3 regions of the Paenibacillus sp. O199 genome follow, and region 1 is predicted to be linked to each of the others. Evidence: predicted binding sites of a transcription regulator. Region 1 holds the regulator's gene; each other region holds the start of a gene.
What was found. Region 1 encodes LexA, which represses DNA repair genes until DNA is damaged. Its sites were predicted from a motif close to CGAACATATGTTCG; they were not measured.
Positions count from the first base shown of each region.

Region 1 (10,514 bases):
ATACACTAAATGAAATGAGGAGAGCGTCCATGAAAAGATGGAAACGGGAGGTTACAGTCCCATCACACAAGTTGAAAACAGCATTAATCAATCCTCAGTATGATCCTTCACAGACTTACGTTTCTCGGTTGGAGCGTCCAGAATGGGTAGCTGTAGGAATGATGGGAAAACTTCTGGTAAGAGATGATGGCACATGTCGAGAGAACGGGTACTGTATTCCTAATGCTGAAGGTGTTGCAACTGAAGCAATTGAGAGATATCGGGTATTGGAAAGAACTGAACCAAATCAAATTAGAATAGTTGTGAAATAGTAAATTAACAAAAGGGATGACAACTAAGTTATAAGTCCAATCTTCCAGACGATGGGCTTTTTTGTATTCTGGGATCGTCACACAGATGGTGTTTAATCTTTTGACTACGAAAAGATAAAGGGCATATTTACATAATTTACAGGCCAAACAGGACAGTCAAACTTGTCAGAAGCGAAGAAGATTACAGTTGGATTAAGATTGAAGAGATAATTGCAGCCGCTTTATAATTAAGTCGAGCCTCGGGATTTTTTCATGGCTCGATTGCTTTCTTCTATATATAAGTAACTTATAAGCAATTTTTATTTTGAATAAAGCATTGATATTTGATTCGTATAGCTTTGGGGGACGTCCCCCAACTTATGAAAACTTATGATCAGATTTGAATGTGCGATGTTGCATTTATCCCTAGTAATGCCCGTTTTTATTGAGATATGCCAACATATGAAACCAACGTACATAAAACGTACACAAGTCCACCAATGGGAACGCGATCAATATATCACGTTGTACTAATAGCTGAATCCCTTGGCGATCTAGCGCTGAGGGGTTTTTCTTTTCTGTGGGCAAGGAGATATAAAAAAAGCTAGGTAGAATATTATTCTACCTAGCTTTATGTCTATAGGAGCTCAGTCCTTAATTTCTAATAAATAATGCTCATATAACTTGTTAATTGAAGAGTTCGAAAGCAAGTGAGTGACTGCTTCAATCGATTCTCTCTTCCAATCAAACCAGCGCATTTCTTTTAACTTCATGATTTCTTCTTCTGAGAAACGCTTTCTAACTTCTTTTGCAGGATTTCCACCAACGATTGTATAAGGGGCGACATCTTTTGTTACAACTGAGCCTGCTGCAACAATTGCACCTTCACCAATGGTAACACCCGGCATAATCATTGCATTCATGCCGATCCATGCATCGCTTTCTATAATGGTATCTCCCTTGGGTGAGAAGGAATGGCTAATTTGATCAGCGAACGGATAAACAGTGATCCACTCCGCATGATGATTGTTATTTCCTCCCATAAGAATAACAACACCGGCTGCGATACATACATAATTACCAATAATCAATCGATCTATTTGCCAACCAAATTCCTCAGTGGGGTTGAATAAGCTCCTCGATTTGTCATCTCCCCATAAATATCTCACGCATCCGTCTTCAAAAGATGAATTGTTATCATAATAACCGGAGTAATAAGAGTAATCGCCGACTTCGATTAATGGATTGGTTACAATATCCTTTAAATACTTAATTTCAGACCAGTGATTAAATTGGTTTATATTCATTTTAGTTTCCTCGCTTCTAAGTTTTATTTCTGAGTAACTTAGAAGCGTGATGCGGTAGCCACATTCTTTAGTTTTTTTAGACGACGAATCATCTGAATCATCCTTCCTTAAGATATGAGGGCGATTATAACAATGACCTCTTTTTTTGTCAATCCTATTCTAATAAAGAGATGTCAGTGTGTATCCTCCCTCAAAGTGTATATAATGAAGAAAAAATTCAGGAAGAGAAAATATAAACAGAACACGTGTCCACCATTTGGAAGGATGGATACATCACGTTGGATTAAAACAGGAACGGAAATAAGAATGTAAAGAGGAAGCTAGTATACGTAGAATAAGTCTTAGCATATTAGTGTTAAGGCTTTTTATGTAGTCAATAAGAAATAGAATGGTTAATTAAATTATGATCATATCGTCGAAGCGAGAGTGCGTTTTAATTGTTTGCTCTGTTTTTACAGTATCTATATGTTGATAGTTTCATATAATTGCGTTATAATTTATTTATGTTTTTAGAAATTAAATTTTGAACAATTAATTGGAGATGTTAATATGGAACAAGAGAAGCGATTGGTTGCCGCACAACGGACATTTTTTTATACAGGTCAGACTAAGTCTATTGAGTACCGTATTCGTGCTCTTCAGCAATTAAGACAGGGAATTGAGAAATATCAGCAACGTATTCTTGACGCACTTCGTGCGGATCTAAATAAATCTGAAGCAGAGGCTTATGGCTCTGAGATTCGGATCGTGTTGGGTGAACTAGATTTTGCATTGGAACATTTGGAGCAATGGGCTACACCAAAACCTGTGCCTACAAATTCTGCTATACCTGATGGAACAAGCTTAATTTATCCTGAACCTTATGGAGTTGCTCTTATTATTGCACCATGGAACTATCCGTTCCAACTGGCTTTCGGCCCTCTAATTGGAGCCATTGCTGCGGGTAACTGTGCCATTATTAAGCCGTCTGAATTAACCCCAGCCGTGTCACGTCTGACTTATGATTTGATTCATGAGATATTTCCTAGTGAGTACCTGGCAGTTATGGAAGGGGAAGTCGAGACGAGTACGGCATTGTTGAAAGAAAAGTTTGATTATATTTTCTTTACAGGCAGTACAGGTGTTGGCCGCATTGTTATGAAGGCAGCTGCTGAGCATTTGACTCCAGTTACGTTAGAACTAGGTGGTAAGAGTCCGGTCATTGTCCACCAGGATGCAGATTTGAAGCTGGCAGCTCAGCGCATTGTGCGCGGTAAATTCCTGAATGCTGGGCAAACCTGTGTCGCTCCAGACTATTTGCTTGTGCACGAGGAAGTACATGACAAATTATTGGAATTGATCGGTGCAGAAATTCAGGATAAATTTGGAGACGATGTGATGAGAAATGCTGATTTCCCGCACATTGTCAACGCACGTAACTTTGATCGTTTATCGGTGTTACTCCAAGATGGCAAAACAATGATCGGTGGACATTCTGAACGTGATCAGCTGCTCATTGAACCAACAGTACTGGGCGAAGTGGATTGGAAATCCCCAGTGATGCAAGAAGAGATCTTTGGTCCAGTTCTTCCTGTATTTAAGTATACCGACCTCAATCCCTTGCTAGATGAGATTGTCCGCCGTCCAAAACCACTGGCATTATATCTCTTCACTCAGGATGAGGATCTGCAGAATCAGGTTCTGAATCAAGTATCTTTTGGTGGTGGTTGCATTAATGATACATTGTCTCATATGACATCACATTATCTTCCGTTTGGCGGCGTAGGAGAAAGTGGAATGGGTTCCTACCATGGTCAACAGAGTTTTGATGTGTTCTCTCATCATAAAAGCATTCTTAAACGCAGCGAATAATCTACTAACGTAGAACAATATAAGTTGTATAAAAAAAAAAGAGGTTGTCCCGTTGAACGGGACAACCTCTTTATGTATCTTATTGTGAGACTTCTGTACAAATTCAATACATATTAATGAATATCACGGAAAAGGCCAATGACTTTGCCCAGGATGCTAACGTGTTTCAAACGCAACGGTTCAAAAGTCGAATTTTCCGGTTGAAGACGAATATGATCTTTCTCTTTGTAGAACGTTTTTACCGTTGCTTCATCGTCTTCAGTCATGGCTACTACGATATCGCCGTTATCTGCAGTTTGCTGCTGACGTACGATAACATAGTCTCCGTTAACAATGCCTGCTTCAACCATACTGTCTCCCACGACCGAAAGCATAAATACTTTCTGTTCGCCTACATAATGCGTAGGAAGAGGGAAGTAATCTTCGATATTTTCTGTTGCTGTGATCGGAACCCCTGCAGTAACTTTACCCACGACAGGAATGCGAGCAACGCTGTGAGCAAACTGATGTGAATGCTCTGACTCTTCCTGGCTGAGAAGTTCAATGGCTCTTGGTTTGGTTGGGTCACGTCTAATCAGACCTTTCTTCTCCAAACGATCCAGATGTCCATGTACTGTAGAGCTGGAAGCCAACCCAACGGCTTCACCAATTTCGCGTACGGAAGGAGGATACCCCTTCAACCGGACTTCATTGCGTATAAACTCCAGAATAGCCTGTTGCCTGCTGGATATCTTCGACATACCGTATCAACCCCATTTTAGTAACGTTTGGGAAAATTATAACATAGAACCTCCGTTCGTACAAACATAAGTTCTAAATAAAATGCCATAAAATCAATGTTTTTTTGCAAATTAAGATGAAAATTTTCTTTTGGTCTAATCAAATACTGCAAATGACAATTCCAATACAATAGAAGAAAGATAATAGAATGTAGTATCAACAAAAAAAAGCGAACAATTGTTCTAAAAAGTTATTGTACAAAACATGTGTTCGTGTTATATTAATTTCAACAGGATAGGAACAAACGTTTGGAGGTCGATATTTAATGAGATATTCTACTTATCAAAGTATTTACGAACCGGTGCATTCAGAAGTGGTTGAAACTAACATAAGGAATTTTAAAAAGGTTTTTGCAAAAGGTAATGTCCCAACTTGGGTCTTGAAATTAATAATCGTAAGCTTAATTATACTGGTTGGATGCAGTACAGTATTGACTGTGTTCGCTGGCAATGAGAACGATCTGTTGCCTGGGGGGAAGATGGCAGTTTCACAAGGAGATACGCTATGGAGTATATCATTGGATCACAAACCTGAAACAATGGATACACGTGTATATATAGAAGCAATCAAGAAAGTGAATCAACTTCATTCAACTTCAATACAGGTGGGGCAAGTCTTAATACTGCCTCAATTCACAGATTAAAGCTGCATATCCACACGCGCTAATGCGTGTCAGCTTGACAAGCTGCCCTTAACATGTCAAAGTTAATATGACTTTGTATTTTTGGAGGGGACAAGCTTGGATATAGATAGTCTGGTAGCACGTATTAATGAATTGGCCCGTAAGCAAAAATCCACTGGATTGACAGAGGAAGAGCTCGCTGAACGTGCCAAACTTAGAGAAATCTATTTGAATAACATTCGAAGCAATTTCAGACAACAACTGGATACGATTGAAATTGTAGATGATGAGAACGATCAAGGCCACCAAGGCAAACTCAAACATTAAGGAAACCTAATGATATCATTATGATATTTAGGTTTTTTCCTGTTATCTAGAGGTTGCAAATTATAGGGGGAAATGTTGGTTTGCAATTATGTAAGCCGATACAAAGAACATCTAAGGGGGATTCTCATGTCGCGTTCGTTCGAGAGAACGGTTCGAAAAAATTCTAAGCAGTTGAATCAGCAACGTAAAAAAAGCGGTAAACCGGTTTCTGGCACACCAGGTGAGGACGTATTTAAAGGACGCAGTCTTCTGTTTCCTATTTTTCTGATCGGACTAGCATTCCTGTACCTCTTTATGAGTACATTTCTTGTCAAAGCTCCGATGACCACTTGGGACTGGGTGACCTTGTTGCTGTATGTATTTTTGGCAATCATCTTCATGCTCCGTCGTCCTTATGTCAAAATAGGAAGTAACCGGATTTTGACGACAAAAGGGAACCGTGAGCGTTCAATTGGAGTCGACGATATCGTGAAATTCAGAATTGAGCCAGGTACGGTTGTGATTGAGCATAATGCACGAGGTAAGAGATGGGTATTTACCAAACTACTGAATCGTTATGATACTGATGCAATTACTGAACGTCTTCTGAAATTCGCCAAAGCACATCAGATCACCGTGGAAACATACGAGAAAAAGTAATTTTGCATAAAGGGGAAGATGACCGAAATGGCGTTAAAAGCGATTTTGTTCGACCTAGATGATACTTTACTGTGGGATGAGCGCAGTGTTCGAGAGGCCTTTCATGAGACTTGCTTGATCGCAGCTCAAGAGACGGGCGTTAAACCCGAAGACCTTGAAGAAGCTGTTCGTAATGAGGCACGTAATCTGTATGAGTCTTATGAAACTTTTTCGTTTACCAAAATGATTGGGATTAACCCGTTTGAAGGTCTTTGGGCTAACTTCACGGGTGGGGATCAGCCTGAGTTTCGCCAGTTGGAGCAGCTTGCACCCGCATATCGTAAAGAGTCATGGCGTCGTGGCTTGTTAAAGTTGGGTGTTGATCGTGAAGATCTGGCGGAACAACTCGCCATACAATTTGGGGCGGAGCGGAGATCAAGACCCCATGTCTATGAAGAAACGATGGAAACGTTGAGTCATCTACAAGGGAAGTTCAAGCTTTTGCTTTTAACCAACGGCTGTCCTGCTTTACAACAAGAGAAACTTGATGGCGTTCCTGAATTGGCTCCTTTTTTTGACGAAATTATTATCTCGGGTTCGTTCGGTAAAGGCAAACCTGATCCTTCGATCTTCGAGCACGCATTGAGTAAGCTGGGAGTGCAACCTGAGGAGAGTATGATGGTTGGAGATAAGCTTACGACTGATATTCGTGGAGCATTGTCTGCAGGTATTCAGTCTGTTTGGATTAACCGTGAGAATAAAGAGAATACCGAATCGTATGTGCCTGACCATCAAATCAAGCATTTATCCGAATTGGAACGAATCATTGCTGAATTCTCAATGAGTGCATCATAAATCGTATTTTTAGTGTACTACACAAACATTGTTAGGTTTTATGAGATGTATTTTATCCATAAAACCTAACAATGTTTTTTTGTGTTGGGACAGCTTGAACTATATCGTAATAACAAAAGATGAATTTTTTTATTAAAAGTTATTGAAATTATAGAACTGCTGATTTAGAATATAACTAACATACTAGTATGACTAGTATGCGAATGAATGTAGCGAATATCTGTTGACTTACTTGAATGAAGTGGAAGCGGGAGTTATTCGCTATAATTCTCACATTATTTGTAAGCGCTTTACATAATCGATGTAAACCATTTAGTTCTGGAAATACAACATGAAGTGGTTAGTAAGAAAATGAGGGTAAGCATTTTAACCAATATGTGTCTCTAGTGATCTCCATAATTGATATCGCTTACATTATTTGTTTGGTTTTATTCTACTGGTGGGGGTGAAGTTCATCTGATTACTTGTCTTCTACAAAAAGAAGAGATGATAAGAATTGATCGAAAACGCTTTTATTTTATCAAGCTTAGGATCGGAGTGAAATAACATATGGAGTCGGAAACCGCTAAAACCACGCTAACGATGACATCTTTACGTAAAGAAAGCAGGTTAAGAACTGTTACAGCTCTGCTTCGCAAAGATTGGCAGCTGTACTCACTGTTAATTCTTCCAATTATCTATCTTATTATTTTCAAATATGGGCCCATGCTCGGTAATGTAATCGCATTTAGACGATTTGTACCGGGAGGCAGTATTTTTGGAGAGACGTGGGTTGGATTCAGGTATTTTCAGATGTTCATTCAAGACCCAACCTTTTGGAAAGTATTTGGGAACACACTTATGCTTGGTGGACTTGCGTTACTTTTCACCTTCCCAGTTCCGATTATTTTTGCATTGCTGCTGAATGAGGTGAAAAGCAAACGTTTCAAAAAGTTTGTGCAGACCGCATCTTATCTTCCGCACTTCTTGTCCATCGTCATCGTTGCCGGAATGATTCTGCAATTAACGGCAGTTAATGGCTCCATTAATGGAATGGTTTCATTCTTTACTGGTGACAGCATTCCTTTCATGCAGCGTGCGGAATGGTTCAGAACAATCTATATCACCTCTGAGGTTTGGCAAGGTATGGGGTGGGGAGCCATTCTATATTTAGCTGCATTGACAACAATTGATGATTCTTTGTATGAGGCTGCGCGGATCGATGGTGCGAACCGTTGGAAGCAAACCCTCCATATAACCATACCGGGCATTTTGCCAACGATCGTTACATTGCTGATTTTGAATATGGGTAATTTCCTCGCGGTTGGATTTGAGAAAATCTTGCTCCTTTACAATCCGCTGATCTACGAGACATCTGACGTGATTTCTACTTATCTGTACCGGGTAGGTTTGCAGTCGAGCAATTTCAGCTATGCTACCGCCATTGGTTTGTTCGAATCCATTATTGGACTGATCCTGGTATTCTCGGTTAATGCCATTTCACGCAGACTGACACAACGAAGCTTGTGGTAAAGGAGGAGCAATATGCTGGAATCAAAATCATACAAAGTATTTAAAGTTTTCAATGCTATCTTTTTGCTGCTTGTGGTATTCATCACGCTCTATCCGTTTCTGAATGTCGTGGCCCAATCTTTCAGTAGCGAGGCTTATATCAATTCAGGCAAGGTAAGCATTATCCCAAGAGGATTTAATGTAGAAACCTACAAGACCATCTCTCGCGACAGCATGTTCTGGACCAACTATAAAAACACAATTATATATACCGTTGTAGGTACTTTGATTTCCATGTTCATGACGACCATCTTCGCTTATGCCCTATCCAAGAAAAGATTGATGGGACGAAAATTTTTGACGATGTTCGCCGTGTTCACGATGTTTTTCAGTGGCGGCTTGATTCCTAACTATGTCCTGATTAACTCTCTGGGCTTCAATAACACGATGTGGGCACTAGTTGTGCCTGGTGCAATCAGCATTTATAACATGTTAATTATGAAATCATTTTTCGAAAACATGCCTGAGGAGCTTGAGGAAGCGGCAGCCATTGACGGTTTGAATACGTATGGCATTTTGTTACGGATCATTCTACCGTTGAGTAAAGCTGTCATGGCAACGATGGTTCTGTTTTACGCTGTGGGACACTGGAACTCCTGGTTTCCTGCCTTCCTGTATCTCGACAAAAAGGAACTGTTTCCCGTTACGATCTACTTGCGCAACATGATTGCAGGTGCAACGGGAGGTGCTTCGGCTGGTGCTTCAGCGGATAATTTGACTCAAATTTCTGCAAATATCAAATCGGTCACGATGGTACTCACCATTTTGCCTATTTTAACGATTTATCCATTTGTTCAAAGATACTTTGTAACCGGTATCATGTTGGGATCTGTTAAACAGTAATCCTAACCCGATATAGTTCAACATCTTGATTGTAAGGCCAATCTAAACCACATGCAGGGGGAGAATTGAATGAAACATAGACCACGTAAGCTTGTAGGCAAGATGGTATTGGCAACAATGATGAGTGTCGTTCTGGCAGCATGTAGCAACGGTGCTGGTGGAGAGAAAGTTGAACCAGAATCCAAGGGGGCCATGGAATCCTATGGTGTAGGAGAGACCTTCAAAGCCGCTGAACCATTTAATCTATCTATTCTGTACAGCGACCAGCCAGCATACCCGTACAAAAAGGATTGGCTCCTGTTCCAAAAAATCACGGAAAGAACAGGAGTCACGCTGGAGCCTACCATCGTTCCGATGAGTGACTATCCCCAGAAAAGATCCCTTCTGATCAGCTCTGGAGATGCCCCTCTGGTTATTCCGAAAACTTATCCGGGTGAAGAATCTGCTTTTGTATCCTCTGGTGCGATTTTGCCAGTGAGTGACTATGTTGATTTGATGCCCAATTTCAAAGATAAGGTTGAGAAATGGGGACTTCAGGATGAACTTGAGGGTCTTCGACAAGAAGATGGGAAATATTATGTACTCCCAGGTTTACATGAAGAGGTTTGGCCGGACTATACCCTTATTGTGAGAACTGATATTTTTGAGAAAAATAACATTGCCATTCCAAAGACATGGGACGAATTGTATGATGCCGCCAAAAAGCTAAAAGAAATCTATCCAGATTCCGTTCCGTTCTCAGATCGTTTCCAATTTAACAGTACCTTGAATATTGCTGCTACCAGTTTTGGAACGAAAGCTGGGTGGGGATTTGGCAATGGTTTAACGTATAAAGAAGATCAGGATGAATTTGTATACACTTCGACTACGCCGGAATACAAGGAAATGTTAACTTACTTTAACAAGCTTGTATCGGAGGGGCTGCTGGATAAAGAAAGCTTCACCCAGGACGATGACCAGGCTATTCAAAAGTTTGTTTCTGGAAAATCATTCATGATTAATGGTAACTCGCAAACGTTAGTACTGCACCGTAATGACATGAATAAAACATTGGGAGAAGGGAATTTCTCCATCGCCAAAATTACGGTCCCTGGTGGTCCAAAAGGCCAACTGATGTCTGGCTCCAGACTTGAAAACGGTGTCATGATTTCCGGGAAAATTAAAGACAGCGAAAACTTTAAAGCAACCATGCAATTTATTGACTGGTTATATTATAGTGATGAAGGTCAGGAATTTGCTAAATGGGGTGTTGAAGGCGAAACCTTCACCAAAAAAGACGGCGTTCGTAAGTTGGCCGAAGATGTGAACTATAACGGATTGAATCCAAAAGGCACAAAGGACTTGCGCATCGACTATGGATTCTCCGGTGGTGTGTTTGCCTATGGAGGAACCACAGATTTGTTGCACTCCATGTTTAGTGAGGAAGAACTGAAATTCCAGCAAGACATGAAAGATATCAAAGAAGTGGTT
Region 1 covers NZ_LGRP01000001.1:305,094-315,607, reverse strand. Annotated here, with positions in the region: gene A6049_RS01375 (peptidase G2 autoproteolytic cleavage domain-containing protein) at 30-311, shown strand; gene A6049_RS01370 (CatB-related O-acetyltransferase) at 938-1,597, opposite strand; gene A6049_RS01365 (aldehyde dehydrogenase) at 2,147-3,448, shown strand; gene lexA (transcriptional repressor LexA) at 3,562-4,188, opposite strand; gene A6049_RS01355 (LysM peptidoglycan-binding domain-containing protein) at 4,494-4,871, shown strand; gene A6049_RS01350 (DUF896 domain-containing protein) at 4,968-5,177, shown strand; gene A6049_RS01345 (hypothetical protein) at 5,304-5,816, shown strand; gene A6049_RS01340 (HAD family hydrolase) at 5,844-6,650, shown strand; gene A6049_RS01335 (ABC transporter permease) at 7,233-8,162, shown strand; gene A6049_RS01330 (carbohydrate ABC transporter permease) at 8,175-9,044, shown strand; gene A6049_RS01325 (ABC transporter substrate-binding protein) at 9,114-10,514, shown strand, end outside.

Region 2 (10,514 bases), on a different contig from region 1:
TGTTTGTCCTCAATGCCCCATTTAGCAGCATCAGAAGTATGGAAGTGGATATGACGAGCAGCAACGATAACACCTTTATCGATTGTAACTTCGCCAGCAGGTCCTTTAATCGTAATACCTGGAGTACCTTCGATGCTTCCGGATTCACGAACAGGTGCCTTAACACCAATAGCGAAAGAATCTGTCATCGAGATTTCCAGTTGTGTTTCCGGACGAACAGGTCCAAGGATACGCACTTTATCAAACTGTCCTTTCGAACCAATAACCGCTACTGTTTCGTTAGCAGCATATTGTCCTGGTTGGGACAGAGGTTTAAACTCGGTCAATTCGTAGCCTTTACCAAACAAAATTTCAACGTGCTCTTGAGATACATGAATGTGACGGGCAGATACGCCCACAGGTACTGTTTTGCTCATTGTGAATTTCACTCCTTGTTTATCTATGGCCTGTAGCCAGGCTCTTAACAATCCTATGGTATTATACCCCTTTTTGAAGTGAAATGAAAACGAACTGCTGAAAATTCATGAAATACACTTATTTTGCAATCATTAATCCCCTGCATTTGGTAAATCCATCTGAACATGGACGGATACTCCTTCCAGCTCGTTTTCTTCAGCGACCATCGGTATCATGATTTACCATGTTCCACCTACAAATTTTCCCTTGGCAAGTTTTCTCCTAAATAACTCATCGCATTGCCCCACATCCAACCGTGAACGAGTGATTCGTCGTAGTGCTTGAGCAGCGTATTTATCAACTTCGGATACTGCCCGGTATGTTCAAGGTCATGGATATACGTAGCAATTCCGTCAAAATCAGACCCCATCATCAGATGATGCTCCCCACCCAGAGAACATATCTGCTCAATATGAGGCAATAGATCTTCAATACATACTTCGCCTTCCTGCTTCACAAACCACGGTACAAACGTCAGCCCAATACGCCCTTCCCGGGCAATAATGGCCCGTATCTGATCATCCTTCAGATTACGCACATGCGGGCATATGGCATAACTGTTGGAATGCGAAGCGATAAAAGGACGTTCACTAAGGTCAGCAAGCTCCCAGAAGCCTTTCTCGGTCAGATGTGATACATCCAGCAGCATGCCGATTTGGTTACACAGTTGAACCAGCTCTCTGCCCTTCTCCGTAAGTCCCGCCCCACGTTTCTCCAGTACACCATCAGCTGCCCAATTGGCATAGTTCCAGGTAAGGCCAACGATCCGCACACCCATTTGATAACATAACTCCAGATAAAAGAGATTGCCCTCCAGTCCATCGACACCTTCAAGTGTAAGTAGTCCCCATGGTCTGTCCGTTTTCCCGATCTGCGTAAGCTGTTCTCGCCATAACAATGTATTTGTGCCTTCAGCTCGTTCTTTGGTTATCTCCACTCGCTTGCGGTAGGTGTCCAACTGGCCCATCACATGTTCAAACTTTCCTCTGCCAAGCACTTCGGGCAAATAGATTGCAAAGGCCTGCAAACCAATGTTACCTTCTCTCATACGTTCCAGATTCACATCCAGCTGTGAAGCATTTTCAAATGAATGGCTAGGGTTCATCAGCATTTTACTCAAAGCATCACAATGAAAATCGGCTACTCGGCAGTTGTGCATCACAATCTCTCCTTCTAAACGGTTATGTTATGGAATAAAACGCAAAAAAACCTGTCTACTTCGTAAACAGGTTCAATGCATAAACGCATGTATTATCTGGGCTCCACAATCAGCTTAATGGCCGTTCGGTCCTCGCCGTCGATCACAATGTCTGTAAAAGCTGGAATACAAATCAAGTCAACTCCGCTTGGTGCCACAAATCCCCGGGCTATCGCTACCGCTTTAATGGCTTGGTTCAGTGCTCCCGCTCCAATTGCCTGCAGTTCAGCATTTCCACGTTCACGAAGAACACCTGCAAGAGCGCCGGCTACGGAATTGGGATTGGACTTTGCTGAAACTTTTAATACTTCCATGGTAAGTACCTCCCTGGGAATGTTGAATGTTTGTTTCCACTTACTAGATGTTATTCGCGGGAGGCAAAAAAATTCCTTCTTTTTAGACGGGTTTCCCTGCAAATTGGGACAATACCCCTATTCCATGCGCCACTCGTCCTCCATCAGACGAATTTTCTCAATGCGTGTTGCAGCACCTGTGGCTTCATCGATCTCCACAAATACACCGTGGAAATGCCATTTGCCATCATCCACAACAAATCGTACCGGAAGCTGGGTGTAGAACTTGCGAAGCACCGCTTCACGCTCCATGCCCAATATGCCGTCACGCGGCCCTACCATACCCGCATCGGTTAAATAAGCTGTTCCTCCTGGCAAAATACGATCATCGTTGCTCTGCACATGTGTATGTGTACCTACGACCAGCGACGCACGTCCATCCAGATGCCAGCCCATGGCGATCTTCTCTGACGTTGCTTCAGCGTGCATATCGACCAGAATACATTTATGGTCTTGACGCAGTTCATCCACAATCTCATCGGCAACGCGGAATGGACAATCCAGAGCAGGCAGGAACGTCCGGCCTTGTAGGTTGACAATCGCCAGCTCCTTGCCTTCTCCTTTGACTACGGTGTATCCTCTGCCTGGTGTTCCCGGCGGAAAGTTCGCAGGACGAATCATACGTGGCTCATCATCTATAAAATCAAATATGTCCTTATTGTCCCAGGTATGGTTACCAAGGGTGATGCCATGCACACCCCAGTTGAAAAACTCATTTGCAATTGCCCCGGTGATTCCCCGGCCTGCCGCTGCATTTTCCCCATTAACAATGACCACATGTGGCTTATACTTCGTTTTGAGGTAGGGAAGGTTTTCCTTCAATGCCTTACGCCCCACGTTCCCCACAATATCACCAATAAACAAAACTTTCATTTTACTGCCTCCTTAAACCCTACCAAGCGCAGCCTACTTCAAAGCATCCGAAACTTCGCAGGACCTCTATCTCTTGCTCACCATTTTTTTTTATTAAATGCCTTTTAACAAGCTATCAAAAGGAAAAGTGGCCCACTACTGCGGCCACTTTTCCGTAATGCTCTATTTTGCGTATTCAACCGCACGGGTTTCCCGGATGACGGTGACTTTGATGTGACCCGGATAATCGAGTTCGTTCTCGATCATCTTCGTGATGTCACGCGCGAGGCGGAAGGCTTCAGCATCGTCGATTTTCTCAGGCTGTACCATAACGCGAACTTCGCGTCCGGCCTGGATGGCATACGATTTCTCGACACCTTCGAACGATTCCGAGATCTCTTCCAGCTTCTCCAGTCGTTTGATATACGTTTCCAGCGTTTCGCGGCGTGCGCCTGGTCTTGCTGCGGAGAGCGCATCTGCTGCGCCAACCAACATGGCAATAACCGAAGTCGCTTCGCAATCCCCGTGATGGGACGCGATACTGTTGATTACAACCGGATGTTCTTTGTATTTCTTCGCTAGTTCCACGCCGATTTCGACGTGTGATCCTTCCACTTCGTGATCCAGCGCTTTACCGATGTCATGCAATAGACCTGCACGTCTTGCTAAGGTTACGTCTTCTCCGAGTTCGCCAGCCATCAATCCAGCCAGATAAGCGACTTCCATCGAATGTTTCAAGACGTTTTGACCGTAGCTTGTACGGAACTTCAACCGGCCCAGAATTTTAATCAAGTCCGGATGCAGACCATGCACGCCCACTTCAAAGGTAGCTTGCTCACCGTATTCACGGATACGCTCATCCACTTCTTTGCGGGATTTCTCCACCATCTCTTCAATCCGTGCCGGGTGAATACGTCCATCAGCCACCAGTTTTTCGAGGGCAGTACGGGCGATTTCACGGCGAATCGGGTCAAAGCCCGACAGAATAACAGCTTCTGGCGTATCATCGATAATGAGGTCAATCCCTGTAAGGGTTTCAAGCGCACGGATGTTACGTCCTTCACGACCGATAATCCGGCCTTTCATTTCTTCATTTGGCAAAGTAACAACGGATACCGTTGTCTCCGCTACGTGATCAGCCGCACAACGTTGGATGGCGAGTGTAATAATCTCGCGGGACTTTTTGTCCGCTTCTTCCTTCGCTTGCTGTTCAATGTCCTTGATCATTTGAGCCGTCTCATGACGAACTTCCTGTTCTACGTTGGACAGTATGATACTGCGTGCGTCTTCCATAGTGAGGTTGGATATGCGCTCCAGCTCCGTCACCTGGTTTTTGTAGATCATCTCGATCTGCTGCTGTGTCTCATCAATTCGTTTCTCTTTGTTAGCCACTTGCTCTTCTTTACGTTCGAGTGATTCCAATTTTTTATCCAGCGACTCTTCTTTTTGCAACAATCGTCTTTCTTGTCGTTGAATTTCGTTCCGACGTTCACGAGTGTCTTTTTCAGCTTCGGCGCGAATGCGATGGATTTCGTCCTTCGCTTCCAGCACCGTTTCTTTCTTCAGTGCCTCTGCCTCTTTCTTCGCGTTCTCCACGATTTGCACGGCAGCTTGTTCCGCACTGGAGATTTTAGCCTCTGCAAGAGATTTGCGAATAAAATACCCTACTCCGAACCCAATAACGAGCGCGGCCACAACGAGAACGATCGTGATTACGATGTCCATACTGTTCACCTCCTCGTTGGTTCCTCCAAGGCACTCCTTGGGTCAATTTGTTGTTTTCAAGCCTTACATATTTTTGGGAATAACGAATACTCACGGCGATCCCCCGCCGATTTTCATTTCAAGTGTACATGTCTCCACGCACTATCCGCCGTCTCCGACGAACCCATAATCATGAATGGTATAAATCTTAAAAAACAGAAACCGCTTTTTTGGAAGGAAAAAGGGTTGTCCATTTCTTACAGACTCATGTCCATTTTAGTATTTGACGAAAGAAATTGTCAAGAGAATGCAGTATAGTGAGTCCAGTCTGCTAATCCCATAACAACGCTTCGTCTTCTTCGGGGTCTTTAACCTCGTCTTCTTCAATTAAACAATTCACGACCCGACGCACCATATCCATGGAAAAACCTCGTCGCATCAAGAAGGGAAGCGTTTTACGTTTCTTCTCCTGGATGTCTCCTTTGACCTGATTCCATTTTTTGCGTCCGGCGGTTAGAGCCGTCTCAAATTCCGCATCTGTACTTACACCTTCCAGCGCTTCAGCAATCAGTTCATTGGCAATGCCCTTTTGACGCAGCTCTTGCCTTATCCACAGTTTTCCCTTCCGCTGGCCCTCCATACGCTGACGAGTCCATTCCTTCGCAAACAGTTCGTCATCGACCAAATTCTCCCGCTCAAGCCGATCCAGGGCCTCTTCAATCAACGGTGCAGCAAACTCTTTCTGACGAAGCTTCTGACTTAATTCGTGGCGTGTCCGAGGTTTATGCTCCAGATATCGCAAAGACTGCACATACGTCCGCTGTCGCTCGTCAGCTACGATGATATCTTCCAAGTCTTTTTTCAGAAACGTATTTCCCCGGGTCATCCGATATTTAATCATTACATCTTCAAGCACCGTAATTGAATATAAACCAAAGGTAATTCGGTAACGAGCTTCCCTGCTCTTCGTTCGTTCAACTCGTGTAATGGTAAGTTCTTCGTTATCCGGGAATTGGGAGATTCCCTCCAGCTCGGCTTCTTCATATAAATCATCTTCATGTTGATCCATTTCGGTCTCCCCTTCCATGTCATTTTGTGTGTCTGAACTGCACGGCCTAACTGACAAGTACATAGCAAAATAAAAGACTTCCTCGAATACATCTCCGACGGAGATAACACAGCTACACTGAATACGTTTAGCGTAACTTCACAGAGACATCAGACGCTAATACAAAAGGCCGGAAACAATATCCGGCCTCTCCCTAATAGTAAACGTGTCAATAGCCTCTGCCCATTCGGACAGAGGCTGTTGGACAGCGCGAGCGCACACACCATACCCCAAGCTAGATCGAGCAAGCTCAATCAGACAAGCTTTGGGAGTTCAGAGGGCAAGGCCCTCTAGGGCCCTTCCTACAAGGGAGGGTTACTCGTTAATTTCAAATAGTTCTTGTTCTTCTGCTGCTTCTTTTTGTTGCTCTTCGCTAGTTGGCGCAGGAACTGCAGTAGTCAAGTTACTGGCTACACGAATTTTTTGTTCAATGATTTCAGCAATATCTTTATGCTCTTTCATGAACTGCTTCGCGTTCTCACGGCCTTGTCCTAAACGCTCGCCTTCGTATGAGTACCATGCACCACTTTTATTGACGATGTCCAGCTCAGTACCAATGTCAATGATACTGCCTTCTCTCGAAATACCCTCACCGTACATGATATCCACTTCCGCTTGTTTAAACGGAGGTGCTACTTTGTTTTTCACCACTTTAATACGCGTACGGTTACCAATCATGTCATTTCCTGATTTGATACTCTCAATACGGCGTACATCCAGACGTACCGTGGAATAAAATTTCAGGGCACGACCACCAGGTGTTGTTTCTGGGTTACCAAACATAACCCCGACTTTTTCACGAAGTTGGTTGATAAAGATCGCGATCGTTTTGGATTTACTGATTGCACCAGACAGTTTACGCAGTGCCTGAGACATCAGACGCGCTTGCAAACCGACATGGGAATCACCCATTTCGCCTTCGATTTCTGCTTTTGGTACCAATGCAGCCACAGAGTCAATAACGACAATGTCCACAGCACCACTACGTACAAGAGCTTCTGCAATTTCAAGCCCTTGCTCACCCGTATCTGGCTGAGACAGAAGCAATTCGTCAATGTTAACACCCAGTTTACTGGCGTATTGTGGGTCAAGAGCATGCTCGGCATCGATAAATGCAGCTTGTCCACCCACTCTTTGTACTTCAGCGATAGCATGCAATGCTACGGTTGTTTTACCAGAAGATTCAGGTCCATATATTTCAACAATACGGCCTTTAGGCAAGCCGCCTGTTCCTAATGCAATATCCAAAGCCAAGGAACCGCTGGGTATAATTTCCACATTCATGTGAGTCGACTCACCCAGTTTCATGATGGATCCTTTACCAAATTGCTTCTCTATTTGACGGAGCGCCATATCAAGCGCGGCACGACGGTCTGACAATAAGCTCACACCCTTTACTGTTTATAAGATAATGATACCTTGTTTTAACACGTTTGCCAAGCTTTTTTTCGAACATACATTCGTTTTTTTTGTAAAGGCCGAGGCGCCTCTTCCTCAAGGAAACTTTCCATTAAACAGAAAAAAGAACCGTAAACAAGGCTGTAAAGCCTGATTTTACGGTTCTTCCGTCTTCCTTTATTATACTTGCTTGCCTTGGCAAATGCAATCCGAGCTCTTAACTAGTCCATCTCCACAAGCTTGCGCCACAAACGGTAAAGAATCGCTTTCGCTGAACGAATCCGAACCGTCTCCCGATTGCCATTAATGCGCAGTTCATGAATTTCTGTCTCTTTACCACGCTCTGCCAGAGCGATGAAGACAAGACCTGGCGGTTTGCGTTCGGAATAACCAGGTCCCGCTACACCTGTCACTGACAGACCGAAGTCGGCATCCCCAATCATTCGAATCTGCTCTGCCAGCACTTTGGCCACTTCCGGACTCACTGCGCCCGGTGCATCTTCACCTTCCAGATAGGAATGCGGCACATGGAGCAGCTTCTCTTTAATTTCATTGGAGTAACATACAATTCCGCCCTTAAGCATCGACGCACTGCCAGGAACTGATGTCAGACTTTGCATGACGAGCCCTCCTGTGCAGCTCTCAGCCGCGCTAAGAGTCAGACCCATATCAGACATCATCGTTACAATTGTGTACTCTATAGGCACATCCTCGTTCGCGTAGAGATGCTCTGGCAATCGTTCCCGAATCTGAACTTCCATTGCATCCAGCTTCAGCTTTGCCTCATTCTCACTTGGAGCCTTTGTAGATACACGTACCGTAACTTCTCCCTCACTTGCATAAGGAGCAATGGTAGGATCTGTCTGTGTATCAATCAGATCAAGGAGTCGGTCTTCCAATGCCGATTCGCCAATTCCTGCAAACTTCAGCATTTTCGAGTAGATCGGCATTTCTTCTGTCAGTACATGCTGGAACAACCAAGGCTTAACTTCCTGTTCAAACATAGGAATTAGCTCTTTCGGTGGTCCAGGCATCACTACATAATGCTTGCCATTGTCAGAAATCGCATTTCCTGCGGCAAGGCCTGTTTCGTTCGCCAGCGGTGTCCCGCCTTCTATAACGATTGCCTGACGACGATTGTTTTCGGTCATGTCTACATTACGATCTCGGAAGAAGCTCTCGATTTTGTCCATGGCCATTCGATCTATATGCAGCTTGCGGTTCAAGACCGCCGCGATCGCATCCTTGGTCAGGTCATCCTGTGTAGGACCGATGCCCCCAGAAAATAAAATGACGTCTGCACGACCCTGAGCGATGCGAATAGCGTCACTAAGTCGATTTAGATTATCACCAACCACCGTTTGGAAATATACATCAATCCCGATTGCAGCCAATTCACGGGATAGATATCGAGCATTGGTATTCACAATTTGTCCAAGCAACAATTCTGTGCCAACTGCAATGATTTCTGCCTTCATTCAGCATCCTCCTGTACACGTGGTGAGTGATCAAAGGGCAATAGGATAATTTCCTATTGCCCTTCGTACAAATGATTTCTTCATACTTACCCATTTAACCTCAAACGTTACGCTTTCGATAAATGAAGCAAATTTTTGTTTTTGATAAAGTAATCAATGCCTGACCAAATCGTAATAATCGCTGCAGCCCAAACGGCAATAACGTCCATGTGAATACCCGTGAATGAGAACGGGAAATTATTCAACAACAGCAGTACAATCGCCACAATTTGCACGACGGTTTTCAGTTTGCCCCAGGCACTTGCCGCAACAACCGAACCATCCAATAACGCAATCTGACGCAAGCCGGTAACCGCAAACTCACGACTAATAATGACCACAGCAATCCAGGAATCCAACTTGCCCATTTCCACAAGAGAAATTAGCACCGCAGTAACCAACAACTTGTCAGCCAGCGGATCAAGCAATTTCCCCAGGTTGGTGACCATATTATTTTTCCGCGCCAGATAGCCGTCAATTCCATCCGTGCTTGCTGCAATGATAAAAATGACAGCAGCAATCAACTGATTATACGGGAGCGATAAGCTTCCCAATTGCAACGGCTCTGGATAGAACGGAAAATCTACGAGCAGGAACACCATCAAAAAAGGGATTAAGCAAATTCGTGCAAGCGTAATCCGGTTGGGTAAATTCACAAGACGCCCTCCCTCTTATCCTCCATTACTCCAAACATTCATCTTAATCCCGTATTCATCATCCGGAACATGAAATTTACAGTTTCACTGTCAATCAGCACTAAAAGTGCTCTCACTATGTAAAAACGCAAAAAATAAAGTCAACCGTTCAAACGCAAAACCGTTTTAAACGTTCCGGTGACTTTCAGAAGATGTACTGCTTTTCACAAAGTCAGCAAACGATGATGACTGGGCTTTGATGCTTATCTGCCAGCAATGCACACTTAGTATAATATACGCCAATTGCAGTGTCAAAAAACACGTCTAGCTACAAAAAGGAGATATTATTTGAAATTTGTATATTGCAGGTCCAGAGGCAAATTGGCACCGTTCAATAACTGCATAACTGCCTGCAAATCATTCTTACTTTTACCTGTTACCCGGAGCTGATCTCCCTGAATCTGACTCTTCACTTTCATCTTGGAGTCACGAATCAGAATATTAATTTTTTTAGCGATATCCTGATCAATCCCCTGCTTGAAATTCAAACGCTGGCGGACTGTACCTGAAGAAGCTGGTTCTACTTTTGCATAATCAATGTTTTTTAAAGGTAAACCCCGCTTAGCCATCTTGGATTGCAGTACATCGATAACAGCCTTGAGTTTGGTCTCATCATCAGATACGATCGTTAACGCATCCTTATCCAGTTTCAGACTGCTCTTGCTGCCCTTGAAGTCATAACGCGTGCCAATTTCTTTTTCCGTTTGTGTTACGGCATTTGTCAATTCCTGCAAGTCCATTTTGGACACGATATCAAATGAATTTTCTGAACTCAAACCAGTCACCCTTTCAGTTAATCATATGTTCTGTAACATTATAGAGGATACGCCAAGCAAAAGTCTAATTTTATGAGGTTTTTCAAAATAAAAAAGCATTTTTGGCTGCCACTTGAGGTGGTTGCCAAAAATGCTTACCATGCGGCTGCCATTCTAATAACGGCTGCGATTAGGCTGTCTGAACATGTCAAGCACACCCAGAAGTACATGTGCAAGTCCAAAACCCAAAATACCGTAACCCCAAGCAGTTGGGGTCAAGTAATAACCCAGGAGGCTGACAATGATCCCCAAACCTGTTACGATCCAGCTGACTGTCACAGCCATCCACCTCACTTCACCAAAAGTTGACTGCAAGTTAAGACAAGGTTAGTGTCTCCCGCAGAAACTTTGGTTATTCGCCGTTAGTGCCGGTGCTTCCTTCGGTAGTGCTTCCTGTTTCATTCGTCGTAGTGCCTTC
Region 2 covers NZ_LGRP01000014.1:44,905-55,418, forward strand. Annotated here, with positions in the region: gene pduL (phosphate propanoyltransferase) at 1-416, opposite strand, end outside; gene A6049_RS19970 (dipeptidase) at 650-1,615, opposite strand; gene A6049_RS19975 (stage V sporulation protein S) at 1,708-1,968, opposite strand; gene A6049_RS19980 (TIGR00282 family metallophosphoesterase) at 2,086-2,880, opposite strand; gene rny (ribonuclease Y) at 3,043-4,584, opposite strand; gene A6049_RS19990 (regulatory protein RecX) at 4,895-5,632, opposite strand; gene recA (recombinase RecA) at 5,987-7,051, opposite strand; gene A6049_RS20000 (competence/damage-inducible protein A) at 7,291-8,547, opposite strand; gene pgsA (CDP-diacylglycerol--glycerol-3-phosphate 3-phosphatidyltransferase) at 8,655-9,242, opposite strand; gene A6049_RS20010 (YajQ family cyclic di-GMP-binding protein) at 9,566-10,057, opposite strand; gene A6049_RS33340 (hypothetical protein) at 10,211-10,381, opposite strand; gene A6049_RS20015 (helix-turn-helix domain-containing protein) at 10,449-10,514, opposite strand, start outside.
Region 2: a site for LexA is predicted at 7,121-7,134, ahead of recA (recombinase RecA). Genes of this name have one in related genera too.

Region 3 (10,514 bases), on a different contig from region 1:
GCTCATTCAATAACTGCCGTTCCATCTCAATACGATTTTTCAAGTCCATCAGCTCGTCATCTCCCATATTATTTAGCTCCAAATAATTGATCGGCTACCATCGTAAACAGTTCATCGACAACTTTACCATCTCGAATTAGTCTATTTTCCAAACCAGGAATCACCGGGACGGCCATTTCTAGCATGAAATATTTCAATTCCTGTTCAGCGGTTAGGTCTAAAGAAGGCTTCTTCTGAGGAAACAGAACAACATTATCACTCGGAACCGAACTACTTTTATAGACACTCTCCACGTTCTGATTCTCCTTCCGTTATCGGATAAAAACACTATTCGGCTTGTACGTGTCACCGTGATTTTCAATTTTGGTTAACTGCTTTCGTACATTTTCCGGAACAAGCAGCCATTTAAGCATTTGCTGTAGCCCTCTCGAACCTTCACCGCTATAGAACCAGGAGAAGCCGGTAAATTGAAATTGCTCACTCGCTGTACGGATTGTAAGTCTGTACCACCTTCTTTGTGTGAACGTGCCGCGAACGCTGATTATTTCGCCAGGCTGAAGCCTACCGGACTCTATGAGACGTTTGGCAGTCTGTAGCGCCTTCTGCGTTGTAGGCTTTCTATAGTACCGATATTTCATTTTATATTCAGTCTCCTTTGATGCGCCGGGAGAAACCCGGCGCATTAGATTTAATTAGCTTCTCGCTGGCCGCGAATTTCAATAGAAGGAATATCCATTTCAAAAGTTGCGACTTGTTCAGTAATGACTGCATCAATTAGTTCCTGAATCTTGTTGGTTATAAGATGACACTCAGTAACTTGCACCGTCCAAATGCAATAATAGATAGGCTTTCTTTCATCCACCTTCTTCAGCATACCTGCCCATTCATGAGTTCGGGCAGGGGTGAGGTTATCAACCATTCCCCGGTACTCGTCCATTGTCAGAAAGTGTATTTTAACCGGTTGTCCATTTAAGACAAACACCGCTTTTTTATAGATGCCATGGCATACAGTCAAAGCTGCTAATATTTTTGATTTATGAGTTTTCATATTCTTCCTCCTGCTCTTTGATGGATGGATGTGGGCAGCAGCCTGGCGGCCGCTGCCGGTCTTCCTATTTCCGGTCATTGTATTTTTGCGTTGACCAATTGAGCAGGAAAGTAATCGACTGAAGAAAAATACTGAACAAAATGAGTATCAAAAGTAACATTTCCATTGGGGTTGTCCTCCCTTTAACATGATAAATTTTTGTGTTATGATGGGAGGGTAAGGGTTGAGAAAGCATCCCCCTTACCCAACCTGTTAGCACGGGTTAATTATTTAGGCTTTTTCTTGGGCTTCGACCGCTGCGAACGGTCGGAGCCTTTTACTTTTTGTCGAGCCGTATTCCATTCAATGAACGCCTTGACGACTCCTAAAAGTTGAACAATGACTTGCATAAAAGCCGCGATAACGGCCAACATGACAATCGTCTCATTCTGCATCTTCATCACCTCCTTTCAGGAATTTCTATTTTTTCTTTAACCTTCAATCCACTTCCAAGGAGCCGGGAATCTTTAGGTTTTAGGTTTGATGCACTGTTTCGGGTCTCGCTGTCTTGCCGTTTTCGTATGCTTTTGTCAAAGAGCGTTTTAATCCCATGTCCATTTCGCCGTCATAGCGTTTAAACCATATATGTTCCTGGGGAACAAGGCTGCCCGTAGGGATGGAAAAAAATTTGAGTGTCGTTCTCAAAATTTTTTCCACCTTGTTCGCCAGGGTTATATATGGTTTGCTATTAGGACGGAGAAAGGGCATGGGATTAGCTCAAAGACAAAAGCAGGAGAAAAGGGCAGTCAGAACACTAAACGGTGCGAATCAAACTGCCTTTGACCTTTGCCCCGTGTGGGGTGTTAAGCGAAGGCCAGGAACGTAGGCGGCTTTAGCAGGGGTGTTTTCCCCCGGCTTAGGCCGCCTAGTTATCGGGCTGAGTAACCCCGCAGCGGTGCGTACCAGGTCTTAGGCGGTGTATTTTACCGCCTTAGAGCTGGTAGCATAAGCCCTCCATGAATTAAAATCCTTACTTGGCTCAAGCCAAGCTTATGCTGAAGCATATACAGAAAAAGGGCAGCCCCTTGTAGGCCGCCCTTTTTAATATTCGGAAATTACTTCGTGCCGGCAAGTTTGCCAACAAATTAATGTTCGTGTTTAACCTGACAAATTCCATGCTGCAGAAACTTTGCTCGGATCCAAATTGCATCTTTTTCCGAATGTTAGCCTTCATCCACGCCCAGGATCAAAGAGAAGGGCACTCGCTCCCAATCATCTAAGTCGATTGAAAATTTAGCCTGCCTTGTCTGTTGATCCATTTGAGTGACTATTCCCGTTAGCGTTCGATCCTCAAACTCCCCAAATATCCGGATTGTTACCTCACGACCAAGTTTTAATGACATTGCAAGTTTCTGACCAATGTCCTCTTTTTCCTGTTCGTCCAAAACAGGCAATTTTTTACGCCGATTTTCTTTCTCTTGTCGCAACATAGACTCACGATGTTCGGGAAGAATAAAACGACTGTGCCACATACTAGGTTCATCCTGAAGCAAAAAACCACCCCCAAAATAAGAACATATATTCTCATTATGAGGGCGATTTTTGTTTTATGCAATTGATGAATCGAAACTTTTGCAAGGTGAGAGGACCCGGCAAAGTATCCCACCCATCGGAAAGGGGAGGATGACCCCTTCTATCCATTATACAACACGTCCTTTAGGACGTCGATCTTTAGATCGTTATGGAATATTAGATACTTCGGTAATATCTATAAAAAAAGAGAACAGGGAGTTTACCGACCTTGAGATTAAAAGAAGCACGGGAATTAGCGAATTATACTCAGGAATCACTTGTACAAGAAATTCAAATTCAAATGGAATGCTCTTTACGGCATTATCAGAATATAGAATACGGCAAGAAAATACCTACAATGCCCCTTGGACTATTAATCTGTAGGATCTGCGGTGTTGATCCGAACGATATAGACGAGTGGAAGATAGCCAGGACAATTGGTAACTCATGAAATTGATGTGCCTGGATGTTCCTAAACGCTCCTACTGTGGTATAATAAAAGTATAACAGGTGTAAAATAAACAAAAGCCACGATGCTGGACACATCGTGACTTGTCAACAAAGGCCGGTGGGCGACCACGGCGAATTTCAATCAAACGAATGAAAAACCACCGGATTGCAAGGCTACCAACCTATTCCCGGTGGTTTTTCTTGTTCCGCGCTGCTTTCCACGCACTGCATAAGGCTATTAACCCCACTGCAATACTAACTAGCTTATCGCTAATTTCAAGAAAATGCTGCACGACTTCAAGAAGTGACACGGCGTCACCCCCTTTCGGGTAAGCTTCGCCGTGCCGATAATCCCACCGGTTACTTTGTCTTCTCTATTATACCATAATCAGCCTATTTAACGCTCTAATTCTGGCCCTGATTTTGATTTTGGTAACTCATTTAGATTCGATTTGTCTTGTCCTTTTGGCTTCTCGTCTCGATCCGTGGAAGCCGCTGCCACTTCTCTAGCTGCATCCATACCAGGAATCGTTAGCTGCGTTTTTGTAGCTTCCTGCATACGTTCCCTATTCAATTGGTGGTCAACCTCACGAATAATATTATTAGCGGTTTTCTGGATCTCGCCCAGGGCTTGTTTAGCCAATTGAATATCCTTTGCCCAGGTTGCAATATAACCGGCGCTGTAGGCTTCGGTATCCATTCCATAATACTTTGTGACCATAAAGGCCGTGGCTTCAGCCTGGGCTTCCTTGTGTTCTCGTGGCAAGTCCTTCAAAGGACTGTCCATTCGGTGGAGCTGCGAATGTGCATACTCATGGATTAATGTTTTGAATTTCATTGTCGAATTTTCAATAGCCGGATTGATCCGGATGGCATGATCCTCACGATCATAATACCCACGCACATTAGGCTTGTCCTTAAAATCCTCGGCATTCTCTCGTACATCCATTTTCTTTGCAAGATGATCGGAAAACTGACGATACATCTGTGCAGCTCCTGCACTGTCTCTTATATCATCACGGACAAACTGCCGTACATTGACTATTTCTTTACCTTGCGTTTGGCTTACGTCAAATACGTTTACCGCCTTGAAGCCTGTAAGCATTTCCTTCTTTTCTGTAATCTCTTTTCCTTTTGAATCGAGCTGTGGGCGTTGCGTAACTGGATCTATTTTAGTCATTTCGACTTTCTTAAATGTAGGAGCGAAAATTTTAACGGCCGTTTCACCTTTCTGAACCTGTCGCCCCATTTCCTTCCAGGCATTGTATCCCTGCACCATGGTAGCTTCAGGTTTTTGGGCATAAATCATAACCACATTATTTAAACTGTATTTTGGGAATTTAGATGCCACTTCTAAATAACGTTGAAATTCGGCCTTGCTAAATATCCTTTCTATGGCCTGGTCAACTTGTTTTTGCACCTGAGCCATCTTCGCTTCGTAGTCGCCAGATTTAGGAAACGGCATTGTTATTCACCCTCCCTCACGTATAGAGGTTCGTACAATTTAACCCCGTTTTCTACAATCTCCAGATAGGCGATTTCTTCATAGTTAACAAGATCCCCGTTTGGAACTTCCTCATATGACAGATATCCTTCAGGCTTTGTCACGTAAATAGGTTTCTCGCTCCCCACGATCTCATAAAATTGGTACATGGTGTTTCCCCTCTCTGTCATGAGAAAATGTTATGAGAAAATAAATTCGATCTTTCCATCTTTCAAGGAAAGAGCTGCTTCAAATTTCTTTTTACTTTTGCTCGTAAATCCCTTGATCGTGCCAGTTTTCCCTTTCTCACATAGCGTCTTAATTTGAGTAGGGGTTAACTTTTTGCCTAGTAGCTCTTTGAAAAATGTTATCTTGCAACCCTCTTTATAGGCCGTACAACCGTAAAACTTCCCTTTGTCCGTTATATAGCCGTTCCCACAAGGACATTTGCAAATTTGATCGGCTTCTTCGGTGGCTGCAATCTGCGCCTGGACGTTCAAATTTCCCATGTCAGCAGAAGCTTGTTCCAATAATTTATGACATAATTTTTTCGTGTTCTCAATAAAGACGCTGCTTTTCTTGTTACCTCGGCCGATCTCCTTCAGGAATATTTCCCATTGAGCCGTCATTTCAGGTTTGGAAAGAACTGTACCTTTCACAGCTTCACATAAAACCTCGCCCTTCGGTGTTACATAGACCTGGTTTTTCTTCACTAGTATAAATTCACGTTGCATGAGTGTTTCGATAATACTTGATCTTGTCGCTTCAGTGCCTAATCCTTCACTCTCATTCAAGGCATCCCGCATTTCCTTATCCTCAACGTGACGACCGGCATTAGTCATGAGAGTGATAAGCTGCCCCTGTGTATACGGCTTAGGCGGCTGCGTCATCCCATCCTTGACACTTACAATCCCGTTCGTTGGATCAGCCTGTTTAACTCGCGGTAGGGCTTTGTCATCGTCCTCTTCATCATCCGTTCCTTCCGGATCGTTGCGATACAGCAGCTTCCAACCAATAGACTTTTCAGTCTTACCCTTTGTAATAAAATCAACTTCACCAATGGCTGTTGTAATGACGGTTTCCTCGTAAGTATAATCGGGCAAAAACATGCCTAACGCACTTTTGATAATTTCATCATAGGTAGCCTTTTCCATTTCCGTAAAGTCTGCGGTTGATGATGGTATTTTTTCAGTCGGAATAATGGCGTAGTGATCGCTCACTTTATCCGAATTAACATATCTTTTGGATGGCTCCAAGCTATGCGCCTGGAACGACACACCTATGAGCTGCTGATAATTGCTTAGGTTCTGCTTCAAGTATGCAAATTCTTCTGTTGTAATGTGCTGTGAATCGGATCGTGGATAGGAGACAAAACCTTTTTCATAGAGTGACTGCACAGTAGTTAATACGTCCGTTGGACTATATTTCTTCTTTTTATTCATGGCCGCCTGTAAACCGGATAGATTATACAAGGTAGGCGGCTGCGTCCGCTTCTCATTCACTTCAACTAGCTTGACAACCCCATTATACGTAGTCTTTCCAGGCTCAATATAGGGTTTTACTGCTTCATACAGCTTTTCTTTAGATGGGTAACGATCGCGTAGCTTACCAGTGTATTTCCCTGTAGAAACGGTGAACTCAGCCACAAGCTCATAAAATGGTTCGGATTTAAAATTTTTAATTTCACACTGACGGTTGTAAATGAGCGTAAGCACCGGTGTTTGTACTCGCCCTACACTAAATACATCCTTGAACCCCTTACGCTGCAGATGCAGCGTGTACAACCGACTTGCATTAAGTCCGATAAGCCAGTCAGAGATTTGCCGTGCTTGGGCTTCATAAAAGAGGTTAATGGTCGTTGATCCGTCCCGTACTTCAGCAAAACCTTTCCGTATCGCATTTTCGGTTAGAGAGGAAGTCCATAGCCGTTTTATTGGCTTGTTGGAACAACCGGCCATCATAATAAGCAGCCGGGCAATATTTTCACCCTCGCGCGCCGGGTCAGTCGCTATAATAATTTGATCGGCTTCTTTCAGTAAATCCTTTACAATTTTGAACTGTACTGCCTTATCCTTTGAAACCTTATATTCAAAACTCTCCGGAATTATAGGGAGACTGTCCAAGCTCCATCTCTTCCAGGCTTCGTTGTATTCATCTGGATTTTTAAGTTCTACGAGATGCCCAATAGCCCATGTGACCTTAGCGCCGCCTGGAAACTCCTTGCATGGGTTAATGAGAAGAAAGCCTTTCCCCTTGGTATGTGGGAAAGGCGTAGCCAATTTTCTGGCCTGGTCAGGTTTTTCAGCTAATACGGTTATCATTGTGCATTCCTCCATTTATCACATTGGTAAGTCGTCTGAATCGTCCAGTTCCTTTTTCTCTTCATCCTCATCCGTTTCTTCCTGAACAGCAGCCGCTTCATCCGTAAGCTCCTTAATCACTTCCATTAAAGCTTCAGCGTCAGGATCATCGTCACCAATGCCGTTTAACGCATCCTCTAGCTCTCTAAAGGCCGCCTGTACATCTTCATCGGTCATTCCATCATCTGTTGCTTCAGTAGCAATAGGAGCTTCTTCAAGTGGTTCTAATGGTGTTTGAACGATTGGGTCAAGATTACCTAACAACATGCTTAGTTCTTCTGTTGAGATACCTTCTCCGTCCTCAAATTCATCTTCTTCCGCAAACGGTACGTCTTCTTCTTCAGGAATCTTTTCCATTTCCTCTTCTAAGGCCAGCATTTCGGCTTCTAAGGCTTCATCATAATCCGCATCTTCTAATTCCCGTTCTTCTGGATCGATGGCTGTATGAGCTTCTGGAAGCTTCTCAACATGGTTTACTGAGCTAATACCGAAGAACTTCAAAAAGTTATTTCTGGAAGAACGTTCGTAGTTAGGTTTACGGTCTTTTCCGAATAGGAATTCGCCATACACTTTATACTGATAAGACTTTTCTAGTTTTAAAGGAAAATAGCCGTTCACGAAAAGATAGCACACAGCAGGGTTTACATTAAGCAGCTCACCTTGTGTAATCAAAGGTCGCTTTACAAACTGTTCTGAAATGCTTTTAGAAGCGTTTTTCTCTCCAATAGAGGTACTTTTCTGTTTATGCTTAATCGTGGTTTCCCCGGCAACATCACTGAAGTATTTGGCGGTCTTGGTATCCTTGGTTCGCAAAAACAGTGTTGTATCATGATTGTTGATGATGGATCGCGCCATATCCGGTCCATACATACGTTTGTCTTCCAATTGCCCGATATCTTGAATAACCGTGTGCATCGACATCCCCAGTCCTCGACAAGTTGCCAGGATGTTCGGATATCCATTGATTTTCCCGATATTCGCAAATTCATCCAGTAAGTAAATAGAGTCAATTGGCAGCCGTGAATGATTCTCGTCCGCGATATCATAGAAGGTGTCAATTAGTTGTTCAAAGAAAGTGGCCGTGAGCTGCTTAAATGGATTACTCTTCATGCGTACTTTAATGTAAAGTACCGTTTTTTCTTCCTGAAGATCCCGGAAGTTAAAAGAACTCTTTGCCGTAAATTTTGCAATCTTCCGCATGGCGAAGATCCCAATTTGTTGAGCCAATGTGGACATAATTCCCGTTCTTGTGTTCCCGGCGCTCATATTAGCCAGAGTAAACATGTCATATGCTGGATGGTCTACAGACATTTCTTCCAGCAAGTTATCCAGGAATTCTTCATCCTTTCCTGCCTTGGCCGTAAATTGTACTACATGAGTCATGGTTGCAGTATGACGGTATTCCGTTTTGATATAGAGAATAATAGCTGCAAAATAGGCTATGGCCGATTCGCTCCAAAAATCCCTTTTCCCATCATCTACCGCATTGGATGCAATAGTATTCGCGACAGCTCGCGCATCTTCATCATCGTCAACATAATCCAGAGGATTATAGCCAACCTCTTCCGAAAAATTAACAAAATCAATTTGATAAACTTTGTAACCTTGATCTCGTTTGAGTTGGTGAGTGGCTTCATAAATCTCCCCTTTAGGGTCGGTTACGATGATAGTTTCTTCAACATGATTCATCATATTTGGAAAAACATAAGCCTGGCCTTTACCTGATCCAGACGATCCGATAATTAAAACATTTCGATTATCAATATTTGTTCCTTTGGGCATGATGATTAGTTCTTTTCGACTTGGAATTTTCCCCAAGATGATACCAGGTTCCATCTTGAATGCGCTCAGTGGATCTTTGTTGTAAGCATTACGTTTAGAAAATGTCTTCCCATTAACTACATCAGATGGCTGACCCCATTTTGATGTTCCGTGTAATCCGAAATCACTGGCATCCACAAGTTTCGGTAACAAAATAGATGACCTCATTGAATACAACATGCCCCCTAAGATAACAAACGGCATCAAGGAAAATATGACTTTCAAATTTTCCTGGGCGTAAGCAAAAGAAACAACCTTTACAGGCTCTAGCAATAATTGCGTTAAATCGCCACCTGGGCCAATTACATAAAAACCAACCATGAGCAGATATGAGAACAAAATACTCATCAGGAAACTAGCAAAAATGGGTTTCCACGCCTTGTTTTTAAATTCCATAATACCACCTTAATGATCCAACTCTTGACCTCTGTATCTTCTTCGTTGCTTCTTCTCAGTAGGATCTTTTTCATGTTTTTTGTTTTCATTCGCACGTTGCGCTTGCTCCAATGCCTGGAACAATCCAGATGCAACACTTTGTGAATATTGACGTTCGACTTGTTGATCAGGTGTAAATGAATTATCCATAGGTTTGTCATTAATTTCTTTTGTGATTTGTTGATGAATAACATTAAGATCCTGGTCAACTCGTCCGGAACTCATTCCGTTGTCTTGCCGATCCTGAAGGCGTAGTAAGACTTCAGCATTTGTAATGTGATCGAGTGAATCAGAATAATGTTTTTGTAAATTTACTCGAAGTAATTGAACGTTTCCAGCTAAATCTTTTTCATGTCGGTCTTTTTGTAATGTGAACTGCTCAATCTTTTTGTTCGCTTCATAGACAAGATCAAAGTTTTGTTCATTTAAAGCACTTAACCGTTCTTTCATTTGTTTCTGTATCGCTCTGTCTAAGATGAAAACACTCTTCGAAATATTTCTAGTTTGTTCAGCCAAAGAAGGAGTATTTCTTTCATGCTCTTTATATTTGGAAATAGCATAAGAAGATACTTCATCTTCGCGTAATACTTTATTCGTCTCTTTGAAATACTGGACTGCATGATACATTTCATCGACAGAATAATTATTGGTGGACTGATACAGAACTGAAAATTCTTTTCGAGTAAAATCACTTTGGATATCTAAAGCTTGATCAGCTTTGTCTAAAAGCATTTTCAACTTAGATAGGTCTTCCATATTTTTTTGTTCTAGCGTTTTGATATGTGAAACCTTCTCCTTCATTTGATCCATAAATTTAGAAGGAGTGAAGCCATATTTCAATACTTGCTTCGGATCATCTTGATATGCTTTGAATGCTTTATTTAGCAAGTTCTTTTCAGAAATAATTTTAACTTTTTCGCTTTCAATTTTCTTATTCCAGTTTCCATTTTCGATTTCATATTTAACTTGTTTTGCAATGATATAATCCACATAACTTTTAGATCTTTGTGCCACCATAGATAGAGCTGTTTTCTCTCCATCATTCAGCTTTCGACTAGATCGAATAACATTAAGTTGTTCAGCAAGGGATTTTTCATTTTTATATTCAGAAAGAGAAACAACTTGTTGCTTTTTCAATTTTTTCAGCTTATCTAATTCGGAGTTAATCAGTTTAATTTCTTCGTTAATTTTTCCATAGTAAGTAACTGGTTCATAAGGAACATTGTTTCTGATCGCTTGCTCTTTCACTCTAGTTTCATACTGGAAAGCTGTACGTTCCAGTCTGATTCCAGGTACACGATCCAATCCTTGATTTTTGTAACTTTCGTGACTAACTCGCTCTTCGATTCCACGATCCTTTAATTTC
Region 3 covers NZ_LGRP01000058.1:1,650-12,163, forward strand. Annotated here, with positions in the region: gene A6049_RS31070 (aspartyl-phosphate phosphatase Spo0E family protein) at 1-67, opposite strand, end outside; gene A6049_RS31075 (hypothetical protein) at 69-293, opposite strand; gene A6049_RS31080 (hypothetical protein) at 312-638, opposite strand; gene A6049_RS31085 (hypothetical protein) at 689-1,048, opposite strand; gene A6049_RS33500 (hypothetical protein) at 1,315-1,482, opposite strand; gene A6049_RS33505 (hypothetical protein) at 1,562-1,732, opposite strand; gene A6049_RS31090 (YolD-like family protein) at 2,251-2,580, opposite strand; gene A6049_RS31095 (helix-turn-helix transcriptional regulator) at 2,829-3,050, shown strand; gene A6049_RS34455 (hypothetical protein) at 3,232-3,360, opposite strand; gene A6049_RS31100 (ArdC family protein) at 3,447-4,514, opposite strand; gene A6049_RS31105 (hypothetical protein) at 4,517-4,702, opposite strand; gene A6049_RS31110 (type IA DNA topoisomerase) at 4,733-6,853, opposite strand; gene A6049_RS31115 (VirD4-like conjugal transfer protein, CD1115 family) at 6,872-9,109, opposite strand; gene mobQ (MobQ family relaxase) at 9,119-10,514, opposite strand, start outside.
Region 3: a site for LexA is predicted at 2,599-2,612, ahead of A6049_RS31090 (YolD-like family protein). Genes of this name have one in related genera too.